DNA from 3 places in the Fictibacillus sp. NPDC058756 genome. Region 3 is predicted to be linked to each of the others. Evidence: riboswitches for the same ligand, from Rfam matches in the RefSeq annotation. Region 3 holds a riboswitch; each other region holds the start of a gene.
The links. Region 3 has a riboswitch for S-adenosylmethionine ahead of sfnG (dimethylsulfone monooxygenase SfnG). Riboswitches for the same ligand answer to the same signal wherever they lie in the genome.
Positions count from the first base shown of each region.

Region 1: linked by a shared signal. The riboswitch ahead of ACFW35_RS08745 (homocysteine synthase) and the one ahead of sfnG (dimethylsulfone monooxygenase SfnG) in region 3 are both predicted to bind S-adenosylmethionine.
Region 2: linked by a shared signal. The riboswitch ahead of ACFW35_RS00340 (LLM class flavin-dependent oxidoreductase) and the one ahead of sfnG (dimethylsulfone monooxygenase SfnG) in region 3 are both predicted to bind S-adenosylmethionine.

Region 1 is NZ_JBHYPU010000001.1:1,728,808-1,739,708, reverse strand. Features, by position in the region: gene cobA (uroporphyrinogen-III C-methyltransferase) at 1-609, opposite strand, end outside; gene ACFW35_RS08780 (DUF3906 family protein) at 622-843, opposite strand; gene ACFW35_RS08775 (nitrite/sulfite reductase) at 858-2,486, opposite strand; gene cysC (adenylyl-sulfate kinase) at 2,501-3,100, opposite strand; gene sat (sulfate adenylyltransferase) at 3,066-4,262, opposite strand; gene ACFW35_RS08760 (phosphoadenylyl-sulfate reductase) at 4,287-4,991, opposite strand; gene ACFW35_RS08755 (YezD family protein) at 5,099-5,242, opposite strand; SAM riboswitch class I at 5,329-5,434, opposite strand; gene ACFW35_RS08750 (sulfite exporter TauE/SafE family protein) at 5,648-6,559, shown strand; SAM riboswitch class I at 6,601-6,705, shown strand; gene ACFW35_RS08745 (homocysteine synthase) at 6,827-8,134, shown strand; gene ACFW35_RS08740 (GntR family transcriptional regulator) at 8,487-9,215, shown strand; gene gntK (gluconokinase) at 9,262-10,800, shown strand; gene ACFW35_RS08730 (GntP family permease) at 10,817-10,901, shown strand, end outside.
Region 2 is NZ_JBHYPU010000001.1:60,507-71,407, forward strand. Features, by position in the region: gene ACFW35_RS00300 (CaiB/BaiF CoA transferase family protein) at 1-890, shown strand, start outside; gene ACFW35_RS00305 (hypothetical protein) at 1,397-1,663, shown strand; partial or broken gene ACFW35_RS00310 (alkylphosphonate utilization protein) at 1,744-1,847, shown strand; partial or broken gene ACFW35_RS00315 (SDR family oxidoreductase) at 1,856-2,193, shown strand; gene ACFW35_RS00320 (VOC family protein) at 2,320-2,709, opposite strand; gene ACFW35_RS00325 (helix-turn-helix domain-containing protein) at 2,767-3,627, opposite strand; partial or broken gene ACFW35_RS00330 (cupin domain-containing protein) at 3,763-4,166, opposite strand; gene ACFW35_RS00335 (acyl-CoA dehydrogenase family protein) at 4,191-5,372, opposite strand; SAM riboswitch class I at 5,461-5,576, opposite strand; SAM riboswitch class I at 5,737-5,840, shown strand; gene ACFW35_RS00340 (LLM class flavin-dependent oxidoreductase) at 5,962-7,356, shown strand; gene ACFW35_RS00345 (MetQ/NlpA family ABC transporter substrate-binding protein) at 7,376-8,200, shown strand; gene ACFW35_RS00350 (hypothetical protein) at 8,584-8,772, shown strand; gene ACFW35_RS00355 (GNAT family N-acetyltransferase) at 8,896-9,387, opposite strand; gene ACFW35_RS00360 (peptide MFS transporter) at 10,009-10,901, opposite strand, start outside.
Region 3 is NZ_JBHYPU010000001.1:2,934,016-2,944,916, reverse strand. Features, by position in the region: gene ACFW35_RS15135 (hypothetical protein) at 1-17, opposite strand, end outside; gene ACFW35_RS15130 (FAD-dependent oxidoreductase) at 343-1,779, shown strand; gene ACFW35_RS15125 (MFS transporter) at 1,776-2,348, shown strand; gene ACFW35_RS15120 (hypothetical protein) at 2,497-2,697, shown strand; gene ACFW35_RS15115 (hypothetical protein) at 2,734-3,234, opposite strand; gene ACFW35_RS15110 (transporter suffix domain-containing protein) at 3,256-3,492, opposite strand; gene ACFW35_RS15105 (NUDIX hydrolase) at 3,706-4,212, shown strand; gene ACFW35_RS15100 (HIT family protein) at 4,213-4,614, shown strand; gene ACFW35_RS15095 (aldo/keto reductase) at 4,671-5,513, shown strand; gene ACFW35_RS15090 (type 1 glutamine amidotransferase domain-containing protein) at 5,967-6,629, shown strand; gene ACFW35_RS15085 (alpha/beta fold hydrolase) at 6,886-7,695, shown strand; gene ACFW35_RS15080 (DUF421 domain-containing protein) at 7,703-8,404, opposite strand; SAM riboswitch class I at 8,550-8,662, shown strand; gene sfnG (dimethylsulfone monooxygenase SfnG) at 8,899-9,987, shown strand; gene ACFW35_RS15070 (aspartate aminotransferase family protein) at 10,487-10,901, shown strand, end outside.

The DNA.
Region 1 (10,901 bases), 1.2 Mb from region 3:
ATTTTCTAATGATCCCCATTCAACAAGAGCAACCGGAGTATCTTTGCTTTTACCGTGTTTTGTCAGCTTTTCACAGATATAGGGAAGGTTACCTACACCCATGTAGATCGCTAAAGTATCAATCCCTTTTGCTAAACAGTCCCATTTCAACTCTTCTTCTTCACCCTTTTTCCTGTGACCAGTAACAATCGCGTAACTTGAAGCGATGTTCCGATGTGTAACCGGTATACCTGCGTATGCAGGAGCTGCAATTCCTGAAGTGATACCTGGTACTACTTCAAATTCTATACGGCTTTTTGAAAGTGTTTCTGCTTCCTCTCCGCCTCTACCGAAGACGAATGGGTCGCCGCCTTTAAGACGGGTTACTGTTTTGCCTTTTTGAGCGTGCTTTACTAAAAAGCTATTGATTGTTTCTTGTTTCATGGAATGGTAGTTTGGCAGTTTGCCGCAATAGATAAGATCGCACTCTGGTTTTGCATGAGCTAAAAGTTCCTTATTCACCAATCGGTCATACAAAATCACGTCTGCTTTCTGTATGCACCGCAAGCCTTTTACAGTAATTAACCCTGGATCGCCAGGGCCGGCTCCGACAAGATAAACTTTTCCCATCATCATCACTCCTTAAGGATTTAGTATGGTTTCCCTTTCATATAGTACAAACCCATTACCGCTCCGGATTTTTTTCTTTTCGTAGAGTGAAATCTCCTCAACATTTGGCTGTTTCAAAAAATACTTTTCAAGTTCAACATCTACTAGCTGAAACGCCTGTTCATCTGTTGAAGCGGCTATTACAACAGGAATAACTTCTGATTTTAAGCTCACTTCAAACCGGTATAAATACATAGGAAGACCTCCTTTTACGAAACTTTTTCTTCTAATTGCTCTGAGATTTGATCTAGCTTTATTTGAAGAGGTTCAAGACCCACCCTGTTGATATAATCGAAAAAAGTTTCTAGAGGAAGCTTCGTTTCTTTAAAATGATCCAGAAAACGAACTAGTACTTCATCAAGAAGATCAGCATGAAACTTTCCTTTCAGCTTTTCATTAAACTTTCCACCATCATCAAGTGTTCCGCCAACGTAAATCTCAAAGGCTTGCACCATCTTTTTATCTTTTGTTTTTAACAGTACGCCTTGCAGACCGATATCTGCGATCTGACGCTGTCCGCAAGAGTTTGGACAGCCGACCATATGAATCCTTACCGGTACGTCAAGTGTGATTCTCTGATCCAGGCTTTCAGCGATTCGGCGCATTCTTTCTTTCGTTTCAACCAGTGCTAGATTGCAATATTCAATACCCGTGCAGGAAACAGAATGGCCGATAAAAGAAAGAGGCTGTGTCGTGATTCGTTTAAAGATATCTTCTTGAAGCAGCGATTCAACGTTTTCGTGTTTCACGTTAGGAATAATTAAGTTTTGAGAATTTACAGTTCGGATCTCACCGTTTCCATATAACTTTGCTATTTCTGCAAGCTTCAGCACTTCATCCGCATCTAATCGTCCGACTGGCACATTAAAGCCAATATAGCTTAATCCTTCTTGCTTTTGAGGATGAACACCATAGAAATATCCGCCGTTCCAGCCTTGAAGTGCATCTCTGCCTTTTGAAGGAAGCTGTCCTGTATATTCTAAGAGTTTCTCTTTGAATTTTTCTGGTCCCCAGTCTGCCATTAAAAATTTAAGTCGCGCGAGGTGGCGTTTTTCCCTATAGCCGTAATCACGGAAAATGGTAGTAATCGCAATAGCTACTTCTTTTACCTGATGCGGTTCTATAAAGACATCAAGCGGCTGCGCTAAGAACGGCCGCGACGATAAACCACCGCCAATCTTAATATGAAAACCAGGAATCTCTTGATCATCAACTTCTTTATAAGCCGGAGTAAAGGCTACACAATTAATCTCTGCATGCGCACTGTTATTCACATTAGAACTGATGGACACCTTATATTTTCTCGGCAGATTAGAAAAATCTTCATTGTGCTGAAAGAATTCATACACTTCTTTTACAATCTCTGATGTATCAAATAGTTCATGAGGATCTATCCCGGCAATCGGATTCCCCATAATATTTCTCGTAATATCACCGCATGCCCCTGCACTTGAAAGCCCAACCTCTTCTAAACGTTTAAATATATCCGGGATTTGTTCAATGGTCAGCCAATGAAACTGAATAGCCTGTCGTGTCGTGATATCAAACACGCCTCTTCCATAATCTTTGCATATGTGAGCAAGAGCTTTTACTTGTTCGTAGCTTAAAATGCCAGATGGTACATTGACCCTCATCATGAAGTATCCATCTTCTTTCGGTCGCTGTAAGTACAGACCTGCCCACTTAAAATTGTCCCACTCTTCTTTCGGTATAGAGGCGAATCCGTTTTTTGAGTAATGAGGGATATCTTCAAATATTTTTAATCCGTCTTTTACGAGCTTCCTTTGTTCTGTTTTATTGAGCTTAGGATTATCAGCCCACGCTTTTTCATATGCCATATTATCAGTCCCTTTTATATAAGTTTTTTCTCTTGCAAAAAAGTCAAAATTGCATCTACACTCTCAGATACATTCTTTTCATTTGTTTGAATCGTAAGAGCAGGAGACACCGGTTCCTCGTAGGGGGAATCGATTCCAGTGAAATCAGGAATCTCTCCTTTGCGAGCTTTGCTGTACAGTCCTTTCGGGTCCCGTTTTTCACATTCTTCGATCGGGCATGAAACAAAGATCTCGACGAATTCTTCTTCTGAAACAATCTCTTTTGCTCTTTCACGGTCTTGTATAAATGGTGAGATGAATGCTGTCAGCACAACTGTTCCATTATCTACAAACAGCTTAGAAACTTCAGAAATCCTGCGGATGTTTTCTGTTCTGTCTTCATCTGAAAACGATAGATCACGGTTCAATCCATTTCTGATGTTGTCACCGTCAAGCACATAGTTTCGGATGTTTTGTTCATAAAGCTTTTTTGCTAGTGCATTAGCAATGGTGGACTTTCCTGATCCGGACAATCCTGTAAACCAAAGGACAAAGCTCGAATGATTGTTTTGCTTTCTTCGATCTTCTTTTGTTATGGAACTATCGTGCCAGACGGTATTGTGCAGTGTGCTCATTTGTACCTCCTTTAAGTTGGTTTTCTTCATGTCGTTTTAATCCATCGATCAATACTTCAACTACTTCCTTGCGGCTGAATGTACTTGGAGGCAATTCCCCATTTCTTAGAAGTTCTCTTACTTTCGTTCCAGATAAAATCACATGATGTTCACTCGAATGCGGACACGTTTTAGAAGAAGCCATGGCCTCACATTTTGTGCAATAGAAGCTGTGTTCAAAGAAGAGTGTGGTGATACCGATCTCATCGGCGGTAAACTGTGAAAAGATCTCCTGAGCTTCATACGTCCCGTAATAACTGCCTACACCAGCATGATCACGGCCAACAATAAAATGTGTGCAGCCATAATTCTTTCTCACAAGTGCGTGAAAAATGGCTTCGCGCGGTCCGGCATAGCGCATCGCTGCAGGAAATACAGCAAGGAATACACGGTCACTCGGATAATAGTTTTCAACAAGTACGTGATAGCTTTCCATGCGCACATTTGCTGGAATATCATCTGACTTTGTTTCGCCGACAAGCGGGTTTAGAAATAGACCGTCAACAGTTTCTAGTGCAGTTTTTTGAATGTATTCGTGTGCACGATGCACAGGATTTCTTGTTTGAAAACCAACAACTGTTTTCCATCCCAAACTGCTAAACTTCTTTCTAGTTTCACTTGGGTCCAGGTGGTAGTTCTTAAAGGATTTTTTTTCAGGGCGTTTAACGAGCGTGATTTCCCCGCCTACATAAATCGTTGGTCGCTCCAGCAGCTTCTTTACGCCTGGATGTTCTATGTCAGAAGTTTTATAGACTTTCTCTGCTTCAATATGCTTATCTGGGAAATAGATATCCTCAACTTGCAAGATTCCGTATGTCTCGCCATCACACACGAGCCGAACATCTTCTCCTGTACTAAGAGATTGTGCGGTTTCATGGGTCACTGGCAATGTAATCGGGAGACTCCAAACCGTTCCATCACTCAGCCTGATACGATCTACGACAGATTGATAGTCTGCTTTATTTAAAAAACCGGTTAATGGGCTGTATGCTCCGATCGCTATTAATTCAAGATCACTAAGTGCTGTTGCATCGAGTTCAACTTCTTTTTGTATGTGCTCATACGGTGTATCCGGTCTAAACCGATTAATTAATGTTCCTCCGTGTGCATGTAAAGTTGCCATATTGTTTCTCTCCTCCTATTTTTCTTAGCCTTCATGAAGACCGCATTCTAGTTTCCCAGTTCCTGACCAGCGGCCGGAACGGATATCTTCGGGGTCAATAGCGGCTTTAGTGCAAGGTTTACAGCCGATACTTGGATACCCATTATCGTGCAATGTATTATACGGCAGATTATGTTTATGGGCGTATCGCCATATGTCTTTCCACGTCCAGTGAATGAGCGGGCAAATCTTAATACTGCGGAAACGCTCATCTTTGTTAATAAACTGCGTGTTTTTCCTCGTAGGCGACTGTTCACGGCGCAATCCTGAAAGCCATGCTTTTACGCCGTTGAGCTCTTCTTCTAAAGGGATTATTTTTCTAATGCTGCAGCACTGATTTGAATTTACCTTCCAAAGCTCTTCACCATGATTAATTGCCTGTTCCTCAAGTGATAAGGCGGGTGTCTTAAGCTTAATTCTCAACCATGGATACCTTTTCTTTGCAGCATCAATCACTTCGTATGTTTCCTGAAAGTGCAGCTGCGTATCCAAAAAGACTACTTGAGCATCTGGTTTGACCTGGGAAACAAGATCTACTAAAACACTTCCTTCGATTCCAAAGCTGCACGCATATACGAGATCGTCGCCATACATTTCATACGCCCATTTCAGGACATCTAATGCACCTTTCTCAAGGTTGTTACTATTAAACTCTTGGATGTTGTTATCCCATGTTTCATAAGTGAGCAATTTTTTACCTCCTTCATGAAAAACAAATAGACCAACAAAAAAGCGGCTTTAACGTTTTAAGGGACATGCCCTTTACGTTAAAACCGCCTCTAGTTTTCTAGTCAGCGCTATTTAATTCGTACCTTTTCGTTTTTTTCGAGTTGAATCACTTTTCCATCTTGCACAATTAAAGTTATGGATCCAAATTTGATGTTGCTCAGCATTTTCTGAAGCTGAGGAAGAAAATCGTTTTCACTCTTTTCGTTCGCCACTCCACTGGCCTCCCTTTTTTACAAAATATCTCTAATAAAATAAAAAAACCTTCCCATTTCGGAAAGATAGTGGAGGTAAACGTATTACCTTATCTTCCAAAATGTAAAAACATTCTGCTGGAGTTAGCACCTTACGAATCGCAGGTTGCCGGGTTTCATCGGGCCAGTTCCCTTCACCACTCTGGATAAGAGTTTAATTTTTAAAAATCATATCACATCTGAAACAGATATCAAGCCCTAATTTTTTTATTTTTATTTTTTCTGAAAAAATTAAACCTGCAGTTGACAATTTGTCTTCCTGGAACATATAGTAATAACTAAAATTTCATCCGCATTGCTGATCGGAAAAACCGAAGGCTCTTAACATGACTTGTTAAGGGCCTTTTTATTTTGAGGAGGATTTTGATGAAAAAGTTAATAGTTCTAGCGCTTATTGGACTTATGGCACAGCTGATCGACGGCTCACTTGGAATGGCATATGGGGTTACTTCGACTTCTCTGCTCTTGGTAGCGGGGATTGCGCCCGCGGCAGCCTCCGCCTCTGTCCACCTTGCTGAAGTTGTGACAACAGCTGCATCAGGAGTATCCCATATCAAATTTGGAAACGTTGATCGACAGGTGGTTCTCCGTCTAATACTGCCGGGCTCGATCGGCGCATTTTTAGGAGCTTGTTTTTTAAGCAGCCTTCCAGGAGATATTGTGAAACCCTATGTTTCTCTATTTCTTATTATTCTTGGAATCTATATTTTGTTTCGTTTTCTCTATAAACTTGGAGAAACAAAGACGGCACCCTCTGATAACTCTTTTTCAAAAAAACAGCTTATGCCCCTTGGCTTACTAGCGGGATTTTTGGATGCGACAGGGGGTGGTGGATGGGGTCCTGTAACAACACCTGTCCTTATGGCAAAAGATATGAAAACTAGAAAAGTTATAGGTTCCGTTGATACGAGTGAATTTGCTGTAGCTGTTTCAGCATCTGCTGGTTTCTTTATTTCATTGGGCTGGGAGCAAGTTGAATGGCTATGGGTTGGTGCCCTCATGGCAGGCGGTATCGTTGCAGCTCCTATTGCAGCATGGCTTGTCCGAATAATTCCCGCACACATTTTAGGGGTTTTAGTTGGAGGACTGATCATCATAACTAATGTTAGGACACTGTTTTTAACCATTGGTTTGTCATCTCATGTAATGATTGCCATTTATTTTGTTCTTGCAGCATTTTGGGCAGTAGGCATTATCTATACAGTAAAAAGCATTCCGAAAAAAAGTAATGAAGAAAATAAAAATCCGAAATATTTAAAAAATTCAGTTGACTATTGATTGCTAGCTATGTATTATAGTCCTTAATTCAATATTCAATCTTCTTATCCAGAGAGGCGGAGGGACTGACCCTATGAAGCCCGGCAACCAGCAGAAATGCATGGTGCTAATTTCAGCAGAACAGCTTACGTTCTGAAAGATGAGACTTCGATCGTGTGATATCATCGGGACCTCTTCTTTTGGAAGAGGTCTTTTTTAATGGATAAGTTGAATCTGAAATTCATATTGGATGACAAAAAAATTTAAACAATAAGGAGAGATTTGAAAATGAGCGAACAAAAAAGAGAGTACGGGTTTGAAACAATTTCATTGCATGAAGGACAGAAAGTAGATACTGCTACAGGTGCTCGAGCGGTACCGATTTATCAGACAACATCGTATCAGTTTAACAGTACTGAACATGCAGCAAATCTATTTGCTTTAAAAGAATTCGGAAATATCTATAGCCGTTTAATGAACCCAACACAAGATGCGTTTGAACAGACGATTGCAAAATTAGAAGGCGGTGTGGGGGCACTAGCTGTTGCTTCCGGTCAGGCTGCCATTACGAATGCTATTTTCAATATCGCTGGATCAGGCGATGAAATTGTTGCCTCTACTTCTCTTTATGGCGGAACGTACAATCTCTTCTCTGTGACTTTGCCAAAACTCGGGATCGAGACACGGTTTGCTGACATCGATAACCTTCAATCGTTTAAAGATGCAATCACAGAAAAAACAAAAGCAGTGTATGTTGAAACAATTGGAAACCCAAAAATTGATGTAGCAGATATCGAAGGTCTTGCTAATATTGCTCATGATGCCGGTGTCCCGCTTATTGTTGATAACACGCTTGCTACACCTTATCTTTGTCGTCCGATCGAGCATGGTGCTGATATTGTCGTACACTCCGCAACAAAATTCATTGGCGGCCACGGTACATCTGTTGGCGGTGTAATCGTTGATTCAGGCAAATTTGATTGGAACAACGGTAAGTTCCCTGGCTTAACAGAGCCAGATCCAAGCTACAAAGGCATCGTTTATACCGAAGTATTCGGTCCGCTTGCATATATTTTAAAAGCTCGTGTCCAGTTGCTTCGTGATTTGGGTTCATCCATCTCGCCATTTAACTCATTTTTGTTTATTCAAGGGCTGGAAACCTTGTCATTGCGTTTGGAGCGGCATGTTGAAAATACCCTTAAAGTAGCACAGTTCTTAGAAAACCATCCTTCAGTAGATTGGGTAAATTATGCTGGTCTCGCTAGCAGCCCCTATTATGAGTTAGCACAAAAATACTTGCCTAAAGGGGCGGGAGCTATTCTTACGTTTGGTGTTAAAGGCGGCGTTGAAGAAGGCAAAAAACTAATTGAAAATGTAAGTATCTTCTCTCATCTGGCTAACGTGGGAGATTCTAAGTCATTAATCATCCATCCTGCCAGCACAACGCATCAGCAGTTATCTGAGGAAGAACAGAGAAAATCAGGAGTTTCACCTGAGTTAATCAGACTTTCGATCGGAATAGAGACAGTAGATGATCTTATTTATGATCTCGATCATGCATTAGAAGCAATTGCTCTCTCTCCTAGCGAACTTTAGCAAAACAGAATTGGACTCAAAAGATGCATTTTGCATGCGATTGTATCGGCAAAATAATGACGAATACAAGTGAAAAAGCTAACGTAAGGTAAAATTACAGATACTAAGGCTCATAGATGTTTGACTGAGTTTGTAAAGAAAAGGGCTGGATCAAAGATATTATACTTTTGATCCAGCTCTTTATTTATGTAATCATCTATGCCGATCGGCCTCATGAAAACTCCCCTTCCCCTTTTAAATTCCAAAACTGAGAACTTTAATTGTACGAATAAAAGCGCTTGCATTATTAAAAGCTTATATTATAATACTTGTATACAAGTATACTAACATCAATGAAGGAGGTTATTTTTTTATGGAAAACCACGAGTCACTATATCCTGAAAAATGGCTTTCAAAGGCATCAACTGGTGAGCGTGTAACATGTGAACTTAGGATGCGCATTATTTCAGGTTTTATTGAAAGCGGTACCATTCTTTCCGAAAATAAACTTGCTGCTGAATACAATGTAAGCCGCTCTCCTATCCGGGAAGCTTTAAAGATCTTGGCAAATGAAAATCTTATCCGTTTAGAGCGGATGGGTGCGGTAGTCGTCGGAATATCCGATAAAGAAGTTGAAGAAATTTACGATGTACGTCTGCTTATCGAAACATTTGTGTTTGAACGCCTTGTGAAGCTCGATGCTGCGAGTTTAGTTAGAGAACTTAATAAGATTTTAGAAATGATGCAGATTGCTATTAAATATAAAGATGCAGATGAATTTGCCATTCAAGACGTGTTATTTCATGAAACGATCATTCGTGCAATTAATCATTCCTACATTACAATGATTTGGAACAATATAAAACCTGTTATGGAAAGCTTCATAATTTTATCAATGCGGATGCATTTTAATGAAAAATATGATGATCTATCGAGAATTGTTAAAAACCATGAACTTTATATTGATGCAATCAATACAAAAGATAGAGATATTATGATTCAATCCTTGCATCAAAACTTTGATGATGTTCAGGGAAAAGTGGATGATCTTTGGATGTCACAACGAATGCTTTCTAAAGCACGGGAGCAAGAAAAGGAGTAACTATATGTTAGATATCGACGCACAAACAGAAAGTAAGACTAGCTATATGATAGGAGTCGACATTGGAACCACGAGTACAAAAGCAGTTTTATTTAATGAAATCGGTGAAATTATTCAGCAGGAAAATATAGGATATCCCCTTCATACTCCTGATATTTCAACTGCTGTACAAGATCCTGAAGAAATTTTTTCAGCTGTTATGCAAGCCCTTACAAATGTTGTGAAACGATCTGGTCTTTCGGAAAACAAAATTTCTTTCATTTCTTTTAGCAGTGCCATGCATAGTGTCATAGCTATGGATCATGGTGATCAGCCGTTAACACCTTGCATCACCTGGGCAGATAATCGAAGTGAAGGATGGACTCGTAATATTAAAGAAGAGTTAAATGGACACGAGATATACAAAATGACCGGAACACCTATACATCCAATGAGTCCATTATGCAAAATTACTTGGATAGTGAATGACCTCCCCGAGACAGCAGCTAAGGTAAAAAAATATATTGGCATTAAGGAATATATTTTTTATAAGCTCTTTAATAAATACGTCGTTGATTATTCCCTTGCATCTGCAATGGGTATGATGAATCTAAATAATTTGGACTGGGATGAAAAAGCATTAAATGTTGCCGGAATATCGAGGAAACAATTATCTTCCTTGGTGCCGACGACAGCTATTTTTAAAAACTGCCATCCTGATTTGGCTAAACAGATAGGAATTGACCCAGATACTCCTTTTATTATAGGAGCAAGTGACGGAGTGTTATCAAATCTAGGGGCGAATGCGATCAGTAAAGGCGAAATAGCTGTCACGATTGGTACAAGCGGTGCGATTAGAACTATAATCGATAAACCTCAAACAGATGCAAAAGGAAGAATCTTTTGTTATGCATTGACTGAAGATCATTGGGTCATTGGAGGACCAGTCAACAATGGCGGAGTTGTACTGCGCTGGATCAGGGATGAATTCGCTGCGTCTGAACTTGAAACAGCTAAGAGATTGGGAATCGATCCATACGAAATTTTAACCAAGATTGCTGAACGTGTTAGACCAGGTGCCGATGGATTATTGTTCCATCCCTATCTAGCAGGTGAGCGTGCACCTTTATGGAACTCAGATGTTCGTGGTTCGTTTTTTGGCCTGACACTGTCTCATAAGAAAGAACATATGATCAGAGCAGCTCTTGAAGGGGTTATTTACAACCTGTATACCGTATACTTGGCTTTGGTTGAATGCATGGATGGTCCTGTAACTCGTATTCAAGCAACGGGAGGATTTGCAAGATCAGAAATTTGGCGTCAGATGATGTCGGACATATTTGATACTGAATTATCCGTTCCGGAAGTCTACGAAAGTTCATGTCTAGGGGCTTGCATTTTAGGATTATATGCGACGGGAAAAATCCAGTCTTTTGATGCAGCATCCCAAATGATTGGAAATACTTATCAACACACTCCTGAAAAAGAAGCCGTGAAAGAATATAGAGAATTATTGCCAATTTTTATTAGTTTATCGAGAAAATTGGAAGAGGATTATAAACGAATTGCATCCTATCAAAGAAGTTTAAACAGAACAAATATATAACACCAGGAGGATTATCATGCCATTATTTATTGTTGCTTGTGGAATTTTAGCCCTATTACTCTTAATCATGTTTTTTAAGTTAAACACATTTGTTTCTTTAA
Region 2 (10,901 bases), 2.9 Mb from region 3:
GTCTTGTAAAAGAAGCGGATGTACTTATTGAAAGTTTCCGTCCTGGCAAAATGGCAAAACTCGGTCTCAGTTTTGAAGAAGTATCCAAAGTAAATCCGAAAATCATCTACTGTTCCATATCTGGATATGGACAGGACGGCATTTTAAGCACTCTTGGCAGCCATGATATCAATTACATGGCACTCAGCGGGGCACTCGCTCAGCTTAAGGATGATAATGGCCGTCCAATCCACCCATCTAATACGTTTGCAGACTTTATTGGAGGGATGGCAGCCAACGAAGGGATTTTAGCAGGACTCGTTTCCCGATCAATAACAGGCAAGGGGAGCTATCATTCTATCTCCATCACTGAGGTCATGGCTTCCTTTATGGTCAATCATGTTTTGATAGAAAAGGAAACCGGAACAAGAAACGGGTTCGGTGTATTAAACGGTAGTATTGTTTCTTATGCACTGTATGAGACAAAGAACGGCCGTTTTGTAAGTCTAGGAGCACTGGAATCAAAGTTCTGGAACAACTTTTGCCTGGGAGTAGATCGTCCGGATTGGATACCGCTGCAGTTTTCAAGAACTACGACAGACTGTTCTATCTATAAGAAAATGATAGAACTCTTTAAGAGCAGAACAATGGATGAGTGGAGTAAGTTCGGTATGGATACGGACTGCTGTCTTACTCCTGTTCTTGAGGGACACGAACTCGCTAAGCACCCGTATTTTTTAGAAAAAGAAGCCGTGCATGCAGGCGGTCAGGTTAAGATGCACAGCGGGCTGAGAACAGAAGATCTGCCGTCTGCACCAGAAAAGGGAGAACATACTGACGAAGTACTTAAAAAGTTGCTTCATATAACTGAAAGTGAGCTTTTGGCATGGAGAAGTGCGGGTATTATATAAACAGGCTCTAAACAATATCATTAATATTTGTTACTTTAACCGTATCTTTGAAGGATACGGTTATTTTTATTAAATTTTCAAATCCACTAAACTAATAATATAGACATGTCTATCATCACCACGATAAACCCTATTAAAACCAGCCTTATCGAGTAAAATCACACTGCTAATGTTTAAAAATTATTTGTTACTATGAATCGTTTTCGTATAAAAAGAGTTACTTCGGTTTGTTTAAGTACGTCATTAAAACTCTTATTTAAATTGATATTCTATATATTTCAGATGAAAAAATGTAAAGGAGATATGCGGATGGCATCTAATATTCTGCTGTAAAATGCAACAATTGCGGGCGTTCGGCTATTGAGGACTTTTATTATAAAACGGATGAAAAGGTTACCTATTGCAGACGTTGCGGATATAATTATTCCATAAAAATCATTCGTGAAACAGCAAATCATAGGGAATATAAAGAAGATGAGAGAAAGGGTTATGGTGTCTTGTTTTTAGTGAAAAAAGATAATACAAGTCAAATGCAGTTATTTAATTCGACTGTGACAGAAAAACAAATTGAGGAAAACAAAAACATTTTTATGAAAGAGGATACTGATAAAGACAGAAGCTATTTTGTTACTTTTCATAATGGTGTTTTCAATGTTATATCGGGAACTCCGCCAGAGAATTTTCATTTGCCTTTTGAGGAATATAAAGAAAAAATGCGTAAAAAATATGGAGATTTTGAGTACTTTGATGTATTAGTTCCAATAGAAGATTGATTTGTAATAATACACTTAATGTTAGGCAGTTAGCAGTGAAACATATGGTAAAATTACTCATGAATAATGGAGGGATGATAGTGTCTAACTTGCCTAACTGCCCAATATGCAATTCAGAATATACATACGAGGATGGAATTTTGTTGTTTGTCCTGAATGCGCACATGAATGGACTTTAGAAACGAATCATAATTTGCTGGAAAAGCGGCTTACAATAGTGCAAAACATGGCGTTATCGGTCTTGCTAAGGTTGCAGCACTAGAATCAGCTGCAGAGGGTGTTACAGTTAACGCACTATGCCCTGGTTATGTAGATACTCCTCTTGTTCGCGGTCAGTTAGAAGACTTGGCTAAAACTAGAAATGTATCCTTAGATAAAGTGCTCGAAGAAGTAATTTATCCGTTGGTTCCGCAAAAACGTCTTATGGAAGTAAGCGAAATTGCAACTATGCAATGTTCTTATCAAGTGACAAAGCGAAAAGCGTTACTGGACAAGCGATCGTTATCGATGGTGGATATACAGCTCAATAAATAATAAATGATAAAAACCTTAGCTTATAAAAGCTAAGGTTTTTATGTCTTGTTTTATTAGGGAATCTGCCGGCACTCTGGCTAGAATACGGGCTGGAAAGAACTCCCGTGGAGATGAGCAGACTCTTAGCTGTAACTATAAATCTCAACTTCACTCATCAACCCATGTGTATTGCCTTCAGAATCTTTAAAGAATACCATCCATGATTCGGTATTTTTCATTTTTGCCACGACATGAGGTGAATCTATAAAAGTTACACCTTTTTCTTTAAGGCTTTCATACGCTTGTTTGATGTGTTCCACTTGAAAATAAATGACAGAGCTAGAATGGGCAAACTCCTCTTTCTCAGGAAGACTTAAAAGAATTCTAATCCCCTTACAATCGAAAAATGCCATTGATTCTGTCCGAAATAATAGTTTTAGACCTAAGATATCCTCATAAAAATGAATAGAACGTTCTATATCATGAACCGGCACTGCAATCTGTCCAACTTTTTGAATACGATCAGTTTGAATAGTCATTAATAACCTCTCCTTCATTGTTTTCTCCTTCATGATAAGCAATTATAAAAATTAATTCTTATCCAATATCACCTTTTTTCGATATTGAAGGGGAGAGAGGCCAACATGCTGTTTGAACAATTTACTAAATGAAACAGGATTTTTCAAACCAATTTCAAACGTAATATCCGTAATCGAGTATTCTAGATTCTTTAACAGAGAAATCGATTTAGCCATTCTTAACTCTGTGATGTGCTGAAAAGGTGTTTTCTTAAAGATCGTTGAGTAATTTCTTAAAAGATGATTAGGTGATAAGCATGCCACTGCCGCAATCTCCTCCAATGAGATCTGTTTATCATAAAATGCTCTAATATATTCATGGGCAATGTTAATTCTCTTATAAATTTCTTCACGAGTAGACATACGAATGGCATCTAACATATCGACTTCACGTAAAGTCTTTATTTGATCCCTTAGGATAGATTGCATAACAAGATGAAAATATTCATCCAGCAAGGCTGAATCATTTTTGTATTCGCTAGCTCTATGTTTTAAATGATTCAGTTGGTAAGCGAGCGTTTTCCTTTTTTGATATGTTTTATCAAAAAAGGAAGCAGGAGTACTTGTTTTAAATGGATCATCTAATAATCGGCTCGAAGAATCTGACATATTTCGTAAAACATCCCCTGCAAATTCCTCTTGAAAAAAAACACAAAAAGATTCAACATCATTGTATTGGTCAATTGTGATGGTATATGGGCCTTCATTAAGGAGTAGATAACTGCCTTCTTCTACAGCAAAGTAACCTTTATTTGTTTTGTAATGAGCTTTGCCGAATGAAAAGGTTTTAATAGAGAGAAGCCCATTACCTTCCCAATGAAATTGATTACTCTTTGCATGGAGTATGTAGTTCGATGCATTATTATCAGCCATTTTAATTTCCCCTAAATAGAGTTTTGTAAGGAAAATTATACCTTATACATGTTAGGTATAAGGTGTTTTTTTAATAATGTTCCACATGAAACAATAAAAAAATAGAAGGTGATTTTATACAGTAAACCTTTAAGATTAATCATATTTAACCCCAGGCCATTTTTCTTTTAAGGGAATTCATCAGCTCAGGACTTGGATTTAAATTTGATTGAACAATTTCTTTTGTTGTTAAAGCTATCCATTGACTCAATGACACATCAGCAAAGCGGTCGCTCTTAAACATTCTAGAAACCAAAGGCTCTAATTACCTGTATTTTGAACGTAATGACCGAATGCGAAAGGAACATAACCCACATCACCTGCTCTTACATCGAATGTCCTCGCTGTTCCATTCCCGGCAAAAGCCGTCATTCTCGCTTTACCTGCTAAATATATTGCCACTCATCATTATTAGGCTGCCAATGCAGCTCTCTCATACCGTCAGGCTTTATTTCTACTAATGCTGCAGCTATTTTTTGAGAGATAGGAAAATTTTCTGTCAGTTGACAGATCTATTCAAGTATTTATATATGTTCCTCCTGCGATAGTGCTGCATCTGCCAAAGTGTAAACGATCGCATCATCTGTCGGAGGATTATGAAGTCCTGCACGCACATCACGAAAATGTCTTTGCAGCGGATTTGAAGCGGAAAGACTCCTTGCCCCGACGATTCTCATCGCTAAATCAACTACTTTGTTCGCACTGTTCGTCGCAATATGCTTAACAGCAGCAAGCTCTGAAGCCATATTTGTCCGCTGCTCTGGCTGTTCGACCCATTTTCGTGCTACAGCATATAACACCTGACGTGCATTAAAAAGTTCCAGTTCAATCTTTCCAATTTTTCTTCTTACTTCCGGGACATCTTTTATTGGACCTGGTAAAGTACTCGGACTGTATTCTGAAGCGAATTTTATCGCATAATCCTTTGCGGCGGCGGCAATCCCAATATAAACGGCAGGTACTTGAAGATACCATCCTCTTGCTGTGGCTGAACGGCTATCTTCTACAAATAAGAGGTCTTCTTCATCAACAAGTACATCTTCTAGTACAAGGTCATCACTTTTGGTGCCTTTCATAGATATGCTGTCCCACGTTTCTTTTACAGAGACACCTTCTCGTTTATGATCAACTAAAATAAACCCCTTTTTACCGGTGTGATTAAGGTCTGCTGTAATGATGGAATAATCGAGAGCTTCAGCCATAGAAGTAAATGCTTTATTTCCGTTCAATCGCCAGCCGTTTTCTTCTTTTATTGCAGTTGTGCCAGGAGTTCCGCCTCTTGAAGGACTTCCTGTAGCTCGTTCTGTCTGAGCTAAATTGAAGAGTAATTTTTCCTGAACAATTAACGAGCTGACTTTTTCAAAAGCTGAACCTTGCCAATGCCAGTTTTCAGCAGTTTCAAGCATCACACCTAAGTGCCACCCCAAAGATAGAGCAGTAGGGGCATCGCCTTGAGCTATAATTTCTTGCACCTGTAAATATTCAAGAAGGTTGAGGCCTTTGCCGCCATACTCTTTTGGTATAGTCAGAGAAAGGAAGTTCATTTTTTTTAGATCTGCGAAATTCTCGTAAGGGAAAGTACCTTCTGCATCAATCGCATCGGCTCTTGTGCTGAAAATTTCTTTTAGTTCTTCAGCTTGTTTTAAAATCTCTTCAATGTTTGTTTGTTTCTTATCATGCTCTGCTTCAACATAAGTTTTTGTCACGAATTTTTCCCCCTGCAATTATTTTTTCAGAGGACATAAAAAAATCCTCCTTTCAAAATGACGAAAGAGGACATTGTTAAAGAACTCTTTCTCATCTCTCAGACACTAGCATGTCTGCTGGAATTAGCACCTTTCTTATCTAATAAAGATAAGCGGTTGCTGCAGGATCTTAGGACCAGTTCCTCCCCTGACTCGTGATAAGAATAATAGATTATAAATATTAATTGTCATCACTATAAGATACCAGGTAGCATATTGTCAACGAAAAACTGAAAACTTAAAATTTTTATATTATTTTGGGAAAGTGCGTTGACAGACTATTTTTATTCCTGTATATTCTGTTGATAAATTGAATACTATCGATTTCTTATCGAGAGAGGTGGAGGGACTGGCCCTTTGAAGCCTCGGCAACAACTATTTTTAGAACTGTGCCAATTCCAGCAAGCTTACAAGCTTGATAGATAAGGAGAGATCAAATGCGTTTTTTCCATTTCACGTATTTTATTAACCTCTTCTTATTCATGAAGTGGTTTTTATTTTTTCTCTTGGGAGCGGTACAAAAAATTCATACGTTACGGAGGAAATCATTTTGAGTAAAGAAATTTTGTTAAACGCATTTGAGATGACAAGTGCCATGCATAACTCTCATGGACTTTGGAAGCACCCGGAAAATAAACGGCATAAGGGTTATAAAGACTTAGATTATTGGATTGAATATGCCAAGCTGCTGGAGAAAGGGAAGTTTGATGCCATATTTTTTGCAGATGTTCTAGGTGTCTATGACGTTTATCAAAAGAGTAAAGCCCCTTCAATCAGGGATGGACTGCAGGTTCCGTTAAATGATCCCGCTCTGCTTATCTCAGCGATGGCTAGTGTAACTGAAAATTTATCGTTTGCAATTACGGTTAGTACCACATATGAACAGCCTTTTGGAAATGCACGCCGTTTTTCTACACTCGATCATTTAACGAAAGGAAGGATTGCCTGGAATGTCGTTACTTCCTATCTTCCTAATGCAGCCAGAAATTTTGGCCTGGAGGATATGATTAAACACGATGAGCGTTATAACATTGCTGATGAGTATCTAGAAGTGTCTTATAAGCTCTGGGAAAACAGCTGGGAAGATGGTGCGGTTGTTGAAGATATCGGGACGGACACTCTGGTCGATCCTGAAAAAGTACATGAGATCAACCACGAAGGACAGTATTTTAAAGTGGAGGGACCTCATTTAAGCGAGCCATCCCTGCAAAGAACACCTGTTATTTATCAGGCAGGCACCTCAGAAAGAGGGCGTGATTTTGCCGCAAAACATGCTGAGTGTATTTTTGTAGGAGGTCCGACAGCAAAAAGGATTCGTTTCTATGCAGATGATATTAGAGAGCGAGCAAAAAAACATGGACGGAACCCTGAGAATATTAAAATCTTTTCTTTCCTAAACGTTGTTGTTGGAGAAACTACAGAGGAAGCAGAGCGGAAGTTTGAGGAATATTCAAAGGTTTGGAGCTCTGATGCAGCAAAAGCACAGTATGGGGCAAGCGGATATGATATTGCTGAATACGAAGAGCTTGATCCAGACCTTCCATTTGAATATACAAAGTCTACAGAAGGCGGTCATTACAAGGCTGCCACACTTACAAAGGATGCACCTAAAAAACTTACTGTAGGAGAAGTGTTGAACCGGTTTGAGTCACCTGACAGGGGAAGCTATATTGTTGGCAGCCCAGAACAAGTAGCAGACGGGATTCAAGCTCAGTTTGAGGGCTCTGGTGTTGATGGATTTAACTTAAATCACCTTGTAACTCCGGGTGATCTGGAAGCTTTTGTGGAACTGGTCGTACCGGTCCTTCAAGAAAGAGGACTGTATAAAAAAGAGTACAGCAAAGGAACGTTGAGGGAAAAATTATTTCCGCATGGAGAGAGCTTATTGCCAAGTGACCATCCAGCAGCAAAGTATCGAAGAGTTCTAGCGGAAACTAACCAATAGAAAAGGAGTGGAGAGAGGAATGAAAAAAATAACTCGTTTAATCATAGGGCTCACAGCCATCATTGCTTTAGCTGGATGTGGAGCTTCAGGAGAAGGGGAAAAGAAAGATATTACACTCGGAGCTACCGTTCCATATAGCGATATGCTTGAAAAAGGAGTAAAGCCATATTTAGAGAAAAAGGGATACAAAGTCGAGGTTAAGGAATTCAATGATTATGTACAGCCGAATATATCACTTAAGAGCGGTTCGCTGGATGCAAATTTGTTTCAGCATAAGGTGTATATGGACGCTTTTTCAAAAGAAAATAATATGAAATTATCAAGTGTAGTGACGGTTCCAACAGCACCTATCGGCATATACTCCAACAAATTTAAATCGCTTGAAGAAATTAAGCCTGGGAGCACGGTCGCACTAGCAAATGATCCAACAAATCTAGCTCGCGGTTTAACGATTTTAAGAGATAACGGATTAATTGAGATTGATGATAAAGCAGATCCGTTGCGCGTATCAGAAAAAGACGTTACAAAAAATCCGAAGAAGCTTAAATTTCAGCCAGTAGAGGCGGCTCAAACTCCCCGAACATTAGAATCTGTTGATTTAGCAGCGGTCAATGGAAACTTTGCGATCTCATCAGGTTTAAACTTAGAGGACGCAATTGTAAAGGATAAGCTTCCAGAAGAAATCATTAATCGAATCGTTGTTTTAGAAGAAGATAAGAATTCAAAGTTGGCTAAAGATCTTAAAGCAGCTGTTGAATCTGAAGAATTTAAAAAAGTAATCAATAGAGAGTTTGAACAATTCCATAAACCTGAATGGATGAATAAGAAAACTGCTTCAAAATGAGTTTACTATAAATTTTTTTTAGGCTCTATTTTAAAAGATTGGTGCTTTTTTAAGACCCTTCGTTAGCAAGTTGATTGGAGCGCAAGGTGCGAGACTCCTCGAAAATAAAAACCACATTTTCTTCGTGCGATGTAACGCTGCCGTGGCCTTCCTTGTCCTACGGAATCAGTGTGACAGGAGAGACCATTCAATGTCGCAAAGCGACGAGTGGGCTCACCGCACGCCCCTCGTGGAAAGCGAGCATATTGGTGTGGAAATCAACCGCTCAAACACTATAAGTTTGCGAAAACATCCATTTTTATTAATATATCTAGCAATAGCCGTTACCTTTTTTATACGGTTTCATAGAATATGTTATGTTGAAAAATGGGGGGTGATGGATAGTGAATAATTGCCCGCACTGTGGTTTGTTTCGATACGATTTAAGTGGATGTATATGCAGCGATCAAGAGTATAACAATGATTGGAACGAAAGAGCTATAGATGAGATTTTCAGCAGTGAAAATACGTTCCTAAGAGCACCTAAGAAATTAAAAAGACCAACGAACCTGCAAAATCCAACAAACTTTTAGGACAAACAGTCTCATATATATATTTTAAAAACAGACAAGCTGGCTCAACATAACGGGCCAGTTTTTAAAATTAATAGCACAAAAAAAGCAGACCCAACAATTATTATGGATCTGCTAATTTAATCACATGGTTAAACCTAGTGATGGAGGCGAACTTAGCTTCCTTACATTAGAAGTACGAGCACGGTTTTGCTGATTTGAACCTGTAAGATTTTTTTGGATAACGATACTTGAACCGATTTGTCCTTGTACCTCAAAGCCCCATTGTTTAAAAGCTCTAAGAGCATCCGTGTTATCTTCATCCACAGTACCATAAACCACTTGAATGCCTTGTTTTAATAGATGGTTTTCAAAAACTGGAAGAAAAGAACTGGCGATTCCTTTTCCTTGATGCTTTGTATCCAGCACAACGTAATCTACTAAAATCATATTGCCTAATCTAAAGCGGTAACTAACAAAACCTGCGATCCTATCACTGCTGTCACAAACAACCATGACCTCATTAGCCATCCCTAAAATAAGCTGGATGACTTCTTTTTTTACTTGAAAGTTGTTAACTACCATATCAACTAAAACAGGATTGTCTTTACCAGGAATCCACTTGCGAATATACAAAAATATTCCCCCTTATATTACTCTGCAAAGGAGAAAAGATTAATAAAAAATGGATGAATATACTGTTTAAGCACAGCTGTTTATTTTTATTAAATTCCCCCTTGCTTGTACTATATGTGGTTGTCCAAAAATGGTTTGGATAGAATCCCAGTTCCTGATGAAAAGGGCTTTTTCATTTAGGTAAATGACAAAAAACCGGGGGGTCGCCCGGTTTTCTAAGTGACTATTCGTTAAAAAAATTAAGCTTATGCAGGTCTCTTCTTGCAAGCTTTCTTTCTTTTTTTTAATGGGAATAAGATTGGTAGCACAATAGACACCCCCTTCTATATGTGAACCTAGGAAAAGGACAATGACTGTACCTTCTTCCATAATCTATCTTACGCAAGCTTGTCTGAAATGTTTGGACAAACAATTAGTATTATAAAAATGGATGCATACAAAAATGTCGTTACTAGCCGATAGGGAAAATAGATTATAATTTACTCACAGCTTGAATGAGAAGAGGAAATCATGATGATTTATGAGAGAGAAAAACAAAAGCTAATGAGGCTCTTTTTTTTGCAATAAAAAACCACTGGTATAATGGAATCCCATTATACCAGTGGCGTAAATGAATTTAGATTAACGAACACCTTTCATGAACCCTTGAATCTTAGGTGAAAGCATGAATAGGATAACACTTAGTAGAATAGCTACTCCACCAATAACTCCAAAGTACATCATCTCTGTTTTATCAGTGTAGAACTTAACGATTTGTGCGTTAATTGCCTGTGCAGCTGCACTAGATAAGAACCATAAGCTCATTGTCTGTGCAGAGAAAGCAGCAGGTGCCAGCTTCGTTGTTGCAGAAAGGCCAACAGGTGATAATAAAAGTTCGCCAAGTACAACGATAAAGTAACTAAGAACAAGCCATAATGGATTAACTAGTGCGTCTTCTCCACCAAAGTATGCAGGAAGAAGAATAACTAGGAACGATAATCCAGCAAATAATAAACTTAAAGCAAATTTCTTTGGTACTGTTGGTTGACGATCACCAAGCTTCACCCAAATCCAAGCGAATAAAGGTGCTAGAACAATGATGAACAATGGGTTCAATGATTGGAACCAAGCTGGTGAGATCGTTAGACCTGCAAATTCAAGATCTGTACGCTTATCTGCGTATACAGCAAGAATTGTAGAACCTTGTTCTTGAATAGCCCAGAACATTACAGATGCAATAAATAACGGGATGTACGCGATAATTCTTGAACGCTCTGTTGCAGTCGTTTTTGGACTGCGATACATTACGATAAAGTAAATTGTCGGAATTGTAATACCGAAAATACCAACAAGTGTAATGAAGACATCAAGTGTAAAAATACCAGCAGGAATTGTAGTTCCTAAAATAACGGCTAATGCTACTGCTGTTATCCCAACGATTAAAGAATATTTTTTCTTTTCAGATGGAGATAATGGGTTTGGCACAAAAGTACCCGCAAGGCCAAGATTTTTTTTCTTTGTAACAACAAATACAA
Region 3 (10,901 bases):
TTTCGTATCTTACTCATTTAGTATCACCCCCACTATTACTATATGAAAGGGGAAGATGAGTGCTTGTACTAATCACCATTTTTTATATTTTTTACGAGATAACACTAGTAAAATGCTGATTATCTTCTGTTGGTTAGGGAGGAAGGTGAAAGGGCAAAAGCAGAGAGCGAAAACAGTGAATGTTTAAGCGTACGTGTAATAAATATAAGAACACGTACCGTAAAGTGACTAGCTTTGATAAAACTAGATTCTAATGAAGGAAAAAAATTCTTGCCAGGAAAAAAGAGACCTTTTATAATTAAAGTGTAAATTTACACTTAAGAAGAAAAGGCGGTGCCAAAGTTGAAATTGAAATGGATTTTAATTTGTTTTTTAATCTATGGATCTGCCTTTTACTCAAGTTTGCACGTATACTCTCGCCAAAGTGCAAAAGAAACTGCAGAAGATGCAGGGAAACTTCTGCCGGTTAAAATGAAATATTTTCGAGATGTTCATTCAACTAAAGAAATTCAACAATGGGTAAGAGAAGCGGACGAAAGCGGAGAAACAATATCTATTGCAGGTATGCAGCACAGCCAGGGAGGGCATACATTGTATCCAAATGGAACCTTGCTGGACATGACAGGCTACAGTCAAATTTTAAATTTTAGTCCTAAGGAAAAAAAGATCACGGTACAATCAGGTGTGACATGGGCTGATATTCAGCAAATGATAAACCCATATGGTTTATCGATAAAAGTGATGCAGTCACAGAATATTTTTACTGTTGGAGGTTCATTAAGTGTTAATGTTCACGGGCGGGATATACGATACGGTTCGTTAATCGACTCAGTAGAATCTTTCCGATTGTTAAAACCAAATGGAGCAATAATCAATGTCAGCCGCACAGAAAATAGTGATATGTTTCCTTATGTAATTGGAGGGTACGGTTTATTCGGTGTAATACTCGATGTTACCTTGGAACTTGCTGATGATGAACTATATCAGCATCGATCAGCTGCTATGAATTATAAAGAGTATGAAACGTATTTTAATGAAAAAGTAAAACATGATGATTCAGTGAAGATGCACCTAGCACGAATATCAGTGGCACCAGAATCTTTCTTAAAAGAGATGTATGTTACTGACTACGTGCTTGCTGAAGATCAGGGTAATCGAGAAAAATACATGGAATTAAAAAAAGAAGAAATTGTGGCTTTGCCAAAATTTATGCTTGGTTTGTCCAGATACAGTGACTGGGGTAAAGGTCTACTCTGGGAAACGCAAAAAGAATTTTTTATGAATAATGACGGTAAATATGAGACACGCAACAACGTTATGCGTTCAGACAGTGAATTTATGGAGTATGAAAATCCTAATAGGACAGAAGTGCTGCAAGAATACTTTGTCCCTGTTGATCAATTTGCTGAGTATATCAATGACTTAAGAGCAGTTTTAGAAAAAGAAGAACTAAACTTACTAAACATAACAATAAGATATGTAGGACATGACGAAGATGCTGTCCTCTCTTATGCGAAGAATGACATGTTTGCTCTTGTTATGCTGATCAATCAAGGCCGTTCGGAACAGGACATCCAAGTCACAGAGAAAGTCTTGCAAAAATTAATTGATGTTACTTTGGATCACGATGGAAGCTATTATTTACCGTATTATTCGTATCCATCAGATAAACAGCTTAAAAGAGCCTATCCTCGCATCGAGGAATTCTTCGAAAAGAAAAGAGAATTCGATCCTGAAGAACGCTTTAATAATCTTTTTTACGAGAGGTATGGACAATGAACTATCGAATATTTGTAGCATCGCAGAGTATTTTAATGACGGCCAGCTCAATGGTGTTCCCTTTTTACCTGCTCCTCATTAGAAATATAGGTGACAGCTACTCACAATTCGGATTGGCGTATGGACTCTTTGCCCTTACAGCAGCACTGACTCATCCTTTGATTGGAAGACTATCAGATAGAATAGGAGACCGTTCTTTATTGCTGTTATATACGTGGGGAATGGCGGGAGTAATGATTATCGTTCCGCTCATTGAAACGATCTCAGCGCTTTATATTTTACAAATCATAATGGGTATTTTAGGAGCGGTACAGAAAACCACTGAAAAGACAGCACTTGCGAGACAAACTGCAGGAAAACATACTGGACAGAAAATAGGAAACTACCATTTATGGACGAGTGTATGGGGAGCTATTGCGGTGATGGCAACAGGATATTTAATAGATTTCCTGACGATAGGAAGTCTATTTTATATCGCTTCCTTCTTATATATGATATCTGCTGTGATCTTAATGAGATCTGAATACATTTTGAGGAATCAAATGAAAGAAAAGCCCGTGCAGCAATAAGCTGACGGGTTTTATCTTTGTTGCTATTAGAAGGCGTTGATCTCCGCTCCAGGATGCTCGCTTTCCGCGGGGCGTGCGGTGAGCCCCCTAGGCTCTTCAAGCCTGCAGGGTCTCACCTGTCCCGCTGATCCCGCAGGAGTCTCACACCTTGCGCTCCAATCAACTATTCAACGATGACCGTTTAATAAACATCCAAAAGCAAATCTATCAGAAAACAGCAAAGAAAAACAAGCTGATGACTAAGCTCTGTATAGCAAGAACAAATACTTTCTTTCCTGAGGGTTTAGATCCGTTATCGAGTATTCTGCTAAAAATGGTTTCAAAAGTAAGCATGATTAAAAAGGTATAAATAAAACCTAAAAGAATTTCCTCCATCGTTAGCTCCTTATTTCATGGAATCTGCAATGTTCAGCATATCTTCAGTTGTCCATGGATTGTTCGTTTGTGGAACAACATCCAATGTAATCTTGTAGGTCAGCTTCTTATTTTTATCAGACCAGACTAATTCTCGTGTATCCACATGATTCATTCTCATATCTGCTATGGAGCCATCTTTTAGTTTGAATGACAACGGTAAGTCAGGATCAATATTTTCAACTCTATTAAAATAGGTAGCAACAATTAAACTGGCATTGCTGCTTTTATGGTATACGACTTCTGCAAACCTTGGCTGAAATCCGGCATTCTTTTCAACTGTTGAGGAGATGGAATCAGGTATGAATGGCAAATGGCTTGGAATTTTCACTTGTGATAATTCTTCGTCTGGAAGAGTGTGCAATTCTTTTTGAATGTCAGGGTGTTCCTTCATTAAACTTTCAAGTTCTGGTGAAGGTGATGAACAACCGAACAAAAACAGCAAAGCAGCGATTCCAGTCACCCTTCTCATATCTTTGCCTCCTAAAGAGTATTAAGAGGGATCATCCTCTTTTTCTTTCTTACGCCTATATTTTTGAATGAATTTTTTTACGATATCCTTTCCTGCTAGAAGTGCACCAAGCCAGAAGAACACTTCTCCGCCAATAAACAATCCACTCACGATGCCTGTCTTGGCGGCAGCACTAAGCGATAAAAAGGGAATGATGGGAATAAAAATCCAAAGGACAAATGAGAGAATAATAAATATAATTCCTATTTTCTTTTTCATTGTGGAAAACTCCTTTATATATGTCTAGTTGATCATACGAAAATGTTTTCATAAAAGTTCCCACATATTCATTAACATTATACGGACGCCTATTTTTTTCCACAAGAAGAAAAATAGTTAAATGGTCTAAATTCCCAATGTGTTCATAGTTGTAAAAGTTTCCAAGTTTGGATAATGTTAAGAGGACGCTGTTGTAAAAAGGTGGGGGACCGATTGAAGAAAGAACTTGTATATCAAAGCAGAGATAAAGAGATAGAAGTGTTTGAAGATGAGTTTGGCAAGATTACTTTAAAAGAGATGCCACACGAAGCAGCTGTAATGGTTGCCCTTGAAAATAATAGTTTAATATTGATCAGTCAGTTTCGGCCAGCGGTGGAAGAAATCATTATCCAGCTTCCTGGCGGTGGAATGAACCTTAATGAAGAACCTGAGGAGGCAGCGAAACGTGAGCTGCTTGAAGAAACTGGTATTGTCTGCGGGGAAGCTATGTATTTAGGCAGCATTCAGCCGAGTGCTTGCTACAGTAATTGCGTTACACATGTATATTTTACGAAAGATATTCTTGAATATAGGTCACAGAAACTGGAGAAAAAAGAAGCTTCTATTCAAGCATTTCATATTCCTATAGAGCGGGCGTTTCGCAATATTGAGCAAGGCATCTGGAAGGACAGTGAGCTGGCGCATGGATTGCTGCTTGCACGATTGAAGGGATTGATCTAAATGAGTTGCTTAGGGTGCGATTTAGCAAATGCTAAAATGCCTGTACATACCGTATATGAAGATGAACTTGTCCGTTGTTTCTTGGACATAGATCCTTTTAATGAAGGGCATACATTAATATTACCGAAAAGACACGTAAGAGAACTTATTGAATTAACGCACCAAGAAACACTTGCCGTTATGAATGCAGCCAAACTGATCTCTGAAAAGTTAAACACTTGTTTAAAACCGGATGGGATTACAATTAACCAAAATGGGGGAAAATTTAGTGAACTGACTCACTTTCACATGCATGTCATTCCAAGGTATGAAAATGACGGGTTTACGTGGAGTGAATCAACGATTCAGGATGGTGCTCATAAGAGATTAGCTGAAACAGCGGATAAGCTACAAGGAGTCTAATCTTTTTATCTGTTAGATAAAGTGTGCCACAATGGTGACTAAGGAGGGATTCGTTTATGGTTACGAGTGTTCATGATCGAGCGGTGCTGCATAACGGTGTTCAAATGCCTTGGGTTGGTTTAGGTGTTTATAAAGCAGAAGATGGTGATGAAGTCATCCAGTCCATTAAATGGGCACTTGATGCAGGGTATAGAAGCATCGATACAGCCAGTCTTTATAACAATGAAGCAGGAGTCGGACAGGCTATCGCCGAGTCAGATGTACCAAGAGAAGATCTTTTCATCACAACAAAGGTCTGGAACACAGATCAAGGATATGACGAAACACTAGCGGCTTTTGATGCGAGTTTAGAAAGGCTAGGGCTGGAATATGTTGACCTTTACCTCATACACTGGCCTGTTCCTGGCAAGTATAAAGAAACATGGAAAGCTCTTGAGAAGATTTATAGCGAGGGCCGTGCAAAGGCTATTGGTGTTAGTAACTTCAAGCAGCATCATCTTGAAGATCTAATAGCAGATGCAGTGATTAAGCCGATGGTGAACCAGGTGGAATATCATCCTCGTCTGACACAAGAAGATCTTTTAACATACTGCAAACAGCAGGGAATACAGCTTGAGGCTTGGCGTCCTTTATTAAAAGGTGAAATTTTTGAAGAACCAACTTTAGTGGAACTTGCTGATAAGCACAATAAAACCGTTCCACAAATTATTTTAAGATGGGATCTCCAAAATGGAGTTGTAACGATTCCGAAATCGGTAACGCAGCACCGTATTGAAGAAAACATTGATATATATGATTTTGAGCTGACGAATGAGGATATGACTCGGATTTCCGCTCTTAATCAGGACAAGCGGAACGGTGCTGATCCTGACGATCCTGAATTTTATAAGCAGTTTTAATAGATGTAAAAGCAGTCTTTCTCATATGAGAGGACTGTTTTTTTATTTAATAAATGTGCCAAAATCTTATTTAAAGGCTTTATCCTAAAAGATTGTAGCTTAATAGGAATTTTTGTTCGATTCTCTTCATTGAAAAGTTGATTGGAGTGCAAGGTGCGAGACTCCTCGAAAATGAAAAATCACATTTTCTTCGTGCGATGTAACGCTGTCGAAGCCTTCCTTGTCCTACGGGATGAGTGGGACAGGTGAGACTCCTGACAAAGCAAAGCGCTAGGAGGACACCCCGTGGAAAGCGAGCATCCTGGAGCGGAAATCAACCCTTTCAAGAGCAACAAAGGTTGCGAAAATAGCCTATTAAAAAAGAAAAAAGATCAGATCAGGCGATGCCCGTAGTTTTAAAAAAAGAATAACGGGAAAAATGATATACGTAGACGACTGAAAGGAAGTGCTAACATGTCAAAACGGATATTGATTGTCGTAACAAATCACCAAAATATCGGAAATAATAAAACAGGCCTTTGGCTTGAAGAGTTTGCAGTCCCTTATAACGAATTTCTCGATAAAGGATATGACATAACAGTCAAAAGCATTAAAGGCGGCAGTATTCCTTTAGATCCGAACAGCTTAGATGGAGTCGAACAAGATCAATATAAAGAGGCATTATCATTCTTGGAAGATACAGCTGAACTTAGTGCAGATGATGCAGTAAGCTATGACGCAATCTTCTTGCCAGGCGGACATGGGACAGTCTTTGACTTTCCGAAAAGTGAAGCTCTAAAGGAAGTGGTAAGCCAGATGGCGCAGACAAATAAGGTAATCGGAAGTGTTTGTCACGGACCTGCAGGACTGACAACAGCGACACTGAAAGATGGATCTTCTATTGTAAAAGGAAAGACCGTTACAGCCTTTACCGATGAAGAGGAAGAAGAAATGCAGCTTACGAAAGAAGTGCCATTCTTGCTCGAAACAAAACTTCGCGAACTTGGTGCAGAATTTCAGCGAGCTGGAAAATGGGAAGATTTTGCCGTGACAGACGGAAATCTTGTTACCGGGCAAAACCCGCAGTCCAGCAGAAGTGTAGCGCTTCGCATGATCGAAGTTCTTAATAAACAATAACATACAATTTACGAAACGGCCGGCTCTTGCTGGTCGTTTTTATATGAAAGTGACAGCATCATTTAGCTGTTGTTTGTCGAAAATTCGATAAATATCTGTAAGTGTGGAATTAATAAAGATTACCACAAAATAATTCCTAATTACCCTGGATAAATCAGCTATTACCCTGTAATGATTTTTTGGTGATTTGTGTCATTCACCTATCGGGTAAAGTTGAGTATTTTATTAAGGAAATTAGAAGTGTGGGGGAATGTTTGTGGGCTACTATATTCGTGTGGAGGAAAACGTCAGAATTTATGTAGAAGATGTTAATCCTAGCGGTGAAAAAACGATTCTTTTTATTCATGGATGGCCGGCAAATTATAAGCTTTTTGAGTATCAGTTTAATCAGCTGCCATCGATGGGTTTTAGATGCATCGGAATTGATCTAAGAGGATTCGGTAAATCTGATAAACCTTATTCGGGCTATTCATATGATCCATTAGCAGATGATATCTTTGCAGTTGTACAGACATTAAAGATAAAGGATTTCACGCTTGTTGGGCACTCAGTCGGAGGGGCGATTTCAATTAGGTATATGGCTAAACATGGCGGTTTTGGTGTTTCAAAGCTTGCTTTGCTTGGAGCTGCTGCACCAAGTTTTACAAAGCGTCCAGATTTCCCATTCGGTCAGACTGTTGAAGAAGTTAACACACTTATCTCTGGTACGTATAAAGACCGGCCTAAAATGCTTCAGGGGTTTGGAGATATTTTTTTCTTTAAATATGTAACGGCTCCTTTTTCCGACTGGTTCTTTCAGTTAGGTTTAGAAGCTGCAGGATATTCGACTGCAGCTGTATTAGGATCATTACGTGATGAATCGCTTTTTGCGGATCTAGGTAAAATTCAAGTCCCGACACTTATTCTGCATGGTGTTCATGATCAGGTTTGTCCTTATCCTTTAGCACTAGCGATGAATAAAGGAATACCAAATTCGAAGCTTGTTCCGTTAAATAACAGCGGGCACGGACTTTTTTGGGAAGAGTGGGAGAAAGTGAACAAAGAACTTTCACAGTTCATAGGTTAAAATTTTATCATTTGTAATACATCACATGAAGATGTTCATGGTGATCGAGTGTTGCGAGCAGAATATCAGGTAATTTTGTGTTCTGTTTTTGAAGTTGTTCCAAAAGCCATGCCTCATTTTTTCCTGTTTCCGAAAGCTCTTGTTGATTGATTTTTCCTTCTTTAATAACAACCTGAGGATAATCGAAAGGCTTTGGAGGCAAGTTTAAATCTTTTTGAATAACAGTTTGGTATTGCGGCTGTAAAAATGAAGTAATGGTACCATTGGATTCAAACAAAGCGAGTGCGACTTCTTGAATATCTATTACCCTATGTTTTCGCAGTTCAGAAAACAAAACGTCTATTGAAATCCGTGCTTTTTTCAAGTTTTTATATAATATTTGACCATTCTTTACTAACAGAATAGGTGCTGGATCTATTAATTTTCTAAGTGGGTGCCAATGCAGACCGGTCATGGTTGTAGTCACATAAAGAATAACAAGAACGGACATTGTGATAAGGGAACCTTTAAGACCAAGATGCTGGTCAGACAGGGGATGGGCAATGATGTTTCCAAAGATAAGAGCCATAATGAAATCCAATAAACGAAGCTGTGAGAAAGATCGCTGGCCCATCAATTTTACAGCAAACAGCATAAAGAAGAAGGCAACGATTGCCCTTAAAATCCATTCGATCGCCAATAAATTCTCTTGTGCTTGATAAAAATCCAGCATACTAGCAGCACCCCGTTAAACTTGATGCATTTAGTATGGTCGTAAAAAATGACTTTTTAACCAGAAATAAATTATAAAAATAGTTTGACTATTCTTGCGGGTATGCTACAATCAATTTTAAATTAAAACTTAATCGAATTTCTTCTTATCCAGAGAGGTGGAGGGACTGACCCTATGAAGCCTCGGCAACCAGTACAAGTTGTGCACGGTGCCAATTTCAGAGGAAGCTTAAGATTTAAGCTCCGAAGATGAGAAGCAAGCGGGTACTTTTTTTCGTTATTCCACCCCTTCGCTCTTTTCTTTGAGTGAAGGGGTTTTATTATTTTAAGGAGGTGTAAAGCTTTAAAAAGGAGTGAAAGTATGGCAGTACTTTCACCCCGGGCTGCGATGATCACCCCTTGAGGAGGGCTTAAGAATCGCTTAAACATTTTACCATGTGAAGCGAAATGTCGTCCAATTCAAGGGATATAAACCTTGAGGAGGAAAAGAAAATGAGTGAGTTAAAATTTGCGTATTGGGTACCGAACGTTAGCGGAGGGTTGGTTGTATCTAAGCTTCCGCAGGAAACAGATTGGACATTTGAAGCGAACAAACGCTATGCTCAAATCGCAGAGGATTCCGGATTCGATTTTGCACTTCTTCAGACGCGTTTCTTTGCAAGCTATGGTGCTGAATATCAGCTGGAGGCGGCCACGCTTGCTGCAGCTTTGGCGAGTGTTACTAAAAAGATAAATCTTATCTCAGCTGTTCATCCGGGGCTTTGGCATCCAGGTGTATATGCGAAGATGATGGCAACACTCGATAATATCTCTGGCGGCCGGGCGGCGATCAACGTCGTGAGTGGGTGGTTTAAAGGGGAGTTTACCGGATATGGAGAACCTTGGCTGGAGCATGACGAGAGGTATCGCCGTTCTGAAGAATTTATTAAAGTTATAAGAAGTTTTTGGACAGAAGAAGAGACAACGTTCAAAGGTGATTTTTACAGAATAAATGGCGCTCCGCTGAAACCGAAACCTGTTCAAAAGCCGACACCGCCAATTTTCCAAGGCGGTAACTCAAAGGCTGCAAAAGAGATGGCAGCAAGAGTTTCGGATTGGTATTTCATGAACGGAAACACGACAGAAGGATTCAAGAATCAGATTGAAGAAGTGAAGGCTTTGGCAGAGAAAGAAGGCCGTACTTTGAAATATGCGGCAAACGGATTTGTGATTGTAAGAGATACAGAAGAAGAGGCTGTTCAAGTTCTGCGTGATATTGTTTCAAATGCTGACGTTGAAGCGGTTGAAGGATTTGGTGAAGCCGTAAAAGAAGCAGGGCAATCGTCTAAGGAAAAAGAGGGAATGTGGACAAATTCTACATTCGAGGATCTCGTCCAGTATAATGATGGATTCAAAACAGGTCTGATCGGAACACCTGAACAAGTGGCAGACCGCATAATAGAGTTGAAGCAGCTAGGCGTTGACCTTGTTCTGACCGCCTTTTTACATTATGAAAATGATTTGAAAGACTTTGGAGAGAAAGTGATACCGCTTGTGAAAGAAAAAGAAGCTCGATTGAAGGAAGAGGGAGTGCTTGTTTAATTTTTTAAGTGAAAAACATGTGAAAAGTCGCCGTTTGTGGCGGCTTTTTTTTATTTTAGGTAAAGGTCGTTGGGGTTGTAGTTTTGGTTAGGGATGTCGAAATTTCTATAAACTTATCTTTACCTTGAATATATTTAAAATTACCGTTGATAAAACAAATTTATCCTATTACGTGCCTTTATACAGATCAAATACAAGTGTGATGCATAGAACAAGGGCGGATGGCAGTGAAATCAACACTTCTGATGAGAACTTGCCAGCTTAAACTGTTAAAAGTACCGCTAATGAGATTTATCTTGTACATTCTCATTAATTTATATCAAAATACAGGGACTTTAGACCTTATCGTCGCTACCAGCCTTAAAAATATATGGAAAGAAAGTGAGAAATTTTTATCATTGACGATGATAATCATTATCATTTAAAGTGGTACATGTAATTAATAATGAGAATCATTTTCAGTAACGTGAATTCAATTAAACCTTAAGGAGGAGCAAACATGAGCACTCTACAAATAGAAATGAACGAACTTTACCTTAAACAGCAGGAAAAACGGGAGTCGAACGCGAGGTCCTATCCAAGACGGATCCCGATTGCTATAGAAGAAGCTGAAGGAATCTATGTAAAAGATGCAGACGGAAGAAAATTCATAGATTGTCTGGCAGGAGCAGGGACGCTGGCACTTGGCCATAATCATCCGGTCGTAATCGATGCGATTGAAAAAGTGCTTCATAACAAGCGCCCATTACATACACTGGATTTAACGACACCAGTAAAAGAAGAATTCGTGAGTGAAGTGTTTGATAGTTTACCAGAAGAATTCGCGAAGCGTGCAAAGATTCAATTTTGCGGACCAACTGGCGGAGATGCGATCGAAGCTGCAATCAAACTTGTAAAAACAGCGACAGGAAGAA